DNA from 2 places in the Oleiphilus sp. HI0067 genome. Region 2 is predicted to be linked to the other one. Evidence: predicted binding sites of a transcription regulator. Region 2 holds the regulator's gene; the other holds the start of a gene.
The links. Region 2 encodes FliA, which starts transcription of late flagellar genes. Its sites were predicted from a motif close to CTAAAGTTNNNNNNNNNNCNGCCGATA; they were not measured.
Positions count from the first base shown of each region.

Region 1: A3739_RS02610 (DUF5610 domain-containing protein) is a predicted target of FliA. The motif match lies at 1,289-1,315, and genes of this name have one in related genera.

Region 1 is NZ_LWFI01000201.1:6,454-8,858, reverse strand. Features, by position in the region: gene A3739_RS28575 (hypothetical protein) at 336-485, opposite strand; gene A3739_RS02615 (YHS domain-containing (seleno)protein) at 710-1,159, opposite strand; gene A3739_RS02610 (DUF5610 domain-containing protein) at 1,362-2,405, shown strand, end outside.
Region 2 is NZ_LWFI01001133.1:5,468-7,872, reverse strand. Features, by position in the region: gene A3739_RS16475 (protein phosphatase CheZ) at 1-211, opposite strand, end outside; gene cheY (chemotaxis response regulator CheY) at 219-605, opposite strand; gene A3739_RS16465 (RNA polymerase sigma factor FliA) at 739-1,458, opposite strand; gene A3739_RS16460 (MinD/ParA family protein) at 1,530-2,342, opposite strand.

The DNA.
Region 1 (2,405 bases), on a different contig from region 2:
AGAAATGACCTACTCAGAAAATTCAAAATCGTCAGGACTAAGTCCGGCTTTTTCGCATTGTAATTCATCAGATAACGATCCCTAGAGAATATTGCCGCGTCCACTCTTCCTGATGCAAGCAGAAGAATACGTTGCTAGGTCCCTTCATCTTTTACAAATGTGAGCTGATTTTTTTGTTGAGCAAACTTGCCTGAATAATTGCTGCCTCTGCTCATTGCGAGTGTTTTGCCTTTCGGATCATTGTAACTAGTAAAAGTGAAAGACTGATCTTTTCTAGATACTAGCAGCACATGATCCATTAAGATTGGGCCCGAGAATAGATAATGATTTTCGCGTTAGGGTGTCTTCGAAAACCCTGTTAATACGCCATCACCCTTTAAGGCCTCTTGTTGCGCTCGCTCCCAAGGTCTCACTTTTAAGTTAGGCTCATAGCTCGTTCGTCGAATTGCTTCGGCTGCGATTTCTAGGCTGTAACCGCTCGGCATTCCATTAGCATTGGCAAACTGTTTGGGTTCGCTGTCAGGCTTTACAAATAAAGTAAGAGCCTGGTCAGACTGTACTTGAAGCGAGATCGAACAGAGTAAACAGAGCCAAATGAGTGGACGGAATTTATATCGAGTGAACATGCGTAGGTTTTAAAGTAATCGAACACCTACAAATTCTGGCAGACGAATTACACTGTCTTGTTTAATCAACTAGTTCTCTCTGCTTAATTTGATGTGAGTTTCGGCCAGTTCTTATCGGCGCGACTAACGTTTCCTGGGATGTCCTTTGCCCAGGTAAATTGCACTGACTGGTTGTAGTTTAGGTAGAGCTTGCCCTCGTGAATGCGCCAAGCTTCAGGATCAATCTTTGCCGTGTAACCTTGGCTAACAGCCCATGCGCAATAGCCACCATATTGTGGTGCGAACTGTTCAGGGTTATCAATGAACAGCTGTTTGTTTTCTGCATTTGCAAAGTACCAGGTTGCGCCATTCCACTCATACGTAAACTCACTTTCGCCTTTGACGGGCTTCGATTGGGAGAAATATGCGACTGGATCGTAGCCTTCAATCGCCTTGCCAAAGAAATCTGTATAAACGTGTTCCACGGCATTTGCAGGTGATATAAACAGAGTAAGAAGGGTGACGAAACTAAGGGAGCGTAATAGTGTTTGCATAGTTTAAGACCTTTTTATTGTGCCCTGTAGACCAGTCGTTAGTGAAAAAGTTTCACGCAAGTTTAGCTACGACATAGAGGGCGAAATAGATCGAAGAAATAAAGCGAAACAAATTTGCACTTTTTGTACTTAAAGGGTCCTAGTTTTCGGTCGATAACGTACCATAGTAAATGTAATCAATACCTCAGTAGGGTGGAGACACGTGGTTTCTTTTCTCAATAACTTAACACCGAATGTACGCGCGGATAATGGTCTTGTTTCAGAGCGTCCGAGCGATACTGCAACGATTTTCTCTCAGGGCTTGAAGCGTGGGTTGGATGTCGATGTAAAACCATCACCCGAAAATGACCCTGGGAACAAGGTCTTTGACGTTCAGAAGGTAGTGGATACTGTCTCAGGGTTTATCGAACAGCGTATTGCTGAGCGTCGAAACGAAGGCGCGAGTCAGGCTGAATTAGAAGATCTAATAGCGCAGGCAAGAGAAGGCGTTGCAAAAGGTTTTCAGTTAGCGCGCGAAGACATCGCAAGTCTTGATCGTTTAGACCCAGAGCTGTCCTCAAATATCGACGCAGCGGAACAAGGGATCGGCACACGTATTGATCAAATTGAAGAAAGCTTAAAACCTGCCGATGAGGGCGTGCCGACCAGTTTGTCGAGCAATTCGTTTGCAGCATTAACGGATCGAAAAAGTTTTGAACGCTCGCAAGCGAGTTTTCAGTTTGAGTTGACTACTCAGGAAGGTGATCGTATTCAAATATCTGCACAGGAACTGTTCCAACGTCGAGAACAGTTCTCAGCAGTTCAATTTAATGGCGTATCGGCTAGTCGTTTTAGTAGCGATACGACGACCGCAAGCGCGTTTTCTATTCAAGTGAATGGTGATTTAAACGAGGATGAGCGGGCTGCACTGGATGATCTCTTACAGCAAGTCGCTGATTTAAGTGACTCGTTTTTTGAGGGCGATATCGCGAGCGCGTTTAATCAAGCATTGTCTTTGGAACTCGATAGTTCGCAGATCGCTCAATTTAGCGTTGATCTCCAGTCTTCTAGTGTTTCTGTTATTGAGCAAACCGATGTGCGGGCTGCTCAATTCAATACGCCTGTTCCCGATGAGTATCGCGCTCCGCAGCTTCCGCTCGGTATTCAAACTTTGCTCAGTGATTATGCTGAGCGCGTAGAAAAGCTTCTAAAAACCGCACAAGAGTTTAGTGAAAAAGTGGGGCTTGAGCAGACAGGCGAGTCTTTG
Region 2 (2,405 bases):
ATTCATAGAGACTGCGAGTCAATCGACCTACTTCGACATAAAGTGTTTTATCACGAGTTTGATTAATCTCAGAGATGAGACTAAGCGCGGAAGACAAGTCGCCCTGATCAACGAGATCTTTTAGCTGACTTGTTTGTTCTTTAAGCAGTTGTTCAAAGCCTTCTACACCTTCAATGCTTTGCGCTGCTTGAGACGGAGTTAGTTCGTTCATAACAGTACTAGGCATCAATTCGTTCGAAGATTTTCTCGATTTTTTCTTTCAAGACGGCTGCTGTAAATGGCTTAACCACATACCCATTTACACCTGCTTGTGCCGCTGCAACGATCTGATCTCGTTTTGCTTCAGCAGTAACCATCAACACAGGTAAAGACTTTAAGTCATCATCTGCACGAACGGTCTTAAGCAAGTCAATACCAGTCATTCCTGGCATGTTCCAATCCGTCACGAGGAAGTCATACTTACCGGTTTTCAGCATCGGCAATGCAGTATTGCCGTCATCAGCCTCATCGGTATTTGTGAACCCTAAATCGCGAAGTAGGTTTTTAATAATGCGCCTCATTGTCGAAAAATCATCAACAACAAGGATTTTCATATCTTTATTCAAGTCGACCTCCATTCCTGTCGAAACCTTTGATAGCGTTTCAAACCCTAATATGAAGTCTAGACAGAGAAATGAGTCTAGCCAGTTTTTTTTATTGGAAAATCAAGAACTTTGATTAGTTATGGATAGTCGTAAATTACGAATCAATCCACTCATACATTCTTGACTTTAAACGGATAGCTGCCTGTGAGTGAATTTGACTAACACGAGACTCACTCACATCAAGAATTAAGCCTATTTCTTTTAGATTCATCTCTTCTTCATAGTAAAGAGAAAGCACTAAATTTTCGCGTTCCGGCAAACGCTCTATCTCAGATGCCAGGGCTTTTTTAAACTGCTGCTCACTAAAGAAATCACTCGGTCGATCAGCAGTCGAGCCACTCTCGACTTCAAAGCCTTGGCCTTCAGAGTTTTCAGCCAGTTCCTCGAGTGAAAAAAGCTTACCGGCATTACTATCTTTCAGGCACGCAAAATATTCATCGAGAGACATTTCAAGCTCTGCGGCAATTTGCTCGTCACTCGCATCTTGCCCAGTTCTAGCCTCAATCGCTTTTACTGCTTCCGCGATGCGGCGCGCGTTGCGATGTACGGAACGAGGCACCCAATCGCCCTTACGGACTTCATCCATCATCGCGCCGCGAATTCGGATTCCGGCATAAGTCTCAAACGACGCACCACGATCACTTTCGTATTTTTGCGCAGCCTCTAGCAGGCCAATCATGCCGGCCTGAATCAAATCATCGACTTGAACACTTGATGGAAGGCGAGCCATTAGATGATGTGCAATACGCTTTACTAAGGGCGCATGCTTCACGATCAACTCATCTGCGTACTGTGTTTCTTTTTCGCTATACATCAACAAAACAGTATGGCCCTGCCGTAAAAGTACTGCATGGGGAATAAATCATTACGAGGCTACAGCCAATCCTAGGCTTGTACTAAGCGCTCAACAAAAAACTCCAAATGTCCTCTTGGAGTGCTTGGTAATGGCCACGAATCAGCCTTTTGAGCGAGCTGCTTGAATGCTATAGATGCTTTAGCGCGGGGGTAAGCTTCTAATACAGGGCGCTGACGCTGGACAGCTTTGCGTACGTTTTCATCGTAAGGAACAGAACCTACATATTGGAGTGCAACATCAAGAAAACGTTCCGTCACAGAGGTAAGCTTTGAAAAGAGATGGCGCCCCTCTTCTGGGCTGCGAACCATATTTGCAAGGACACGAAAACGGTACATGTCGTAGTCGCGATTAAGCAGCTTTATTAATGCATAGGCATCGGTAATAGACGTTGGCTCATCGGTCACAACCAGTAACACTTCTTGGGCTGCACGAACAAACGATACAACACCATCTGATATACCCGCTGCGGTATCCACAATCAGAACGTCAAGATCTTGTGATAATTCACTGAAGGCGTTGATTAAACCGGCGTGCTCTAGATGGTTAAGCGCAACCATCTTTTGCGTTCCGGATGCAGCCGGCACGATCTTTATTCCTTTGGGGCCTTCTACAAGAATATCGCGCAGACTTAAATCACCTGATATAACGTCTGAGATATTTCCCTTTGCGGTAATTCCCAAGAGCACGTCGATATTTGCCAAACCTAAATCCGCATCGAGCAATGTCACTCTGCGACCTAGATCCGCTAAGGCTAAAGAAAGGTTGATCGATACATTACTTTTACCGACCCCACCCTTACCGCCAGTGACCGCTATAACTTGAACAGGGCTAGAATTCGCCATGCTGATGAATATCCTTTTGTTTTACTTCTTCTTCGCTTCGAGACAAGACAAACCTTAAAAGCG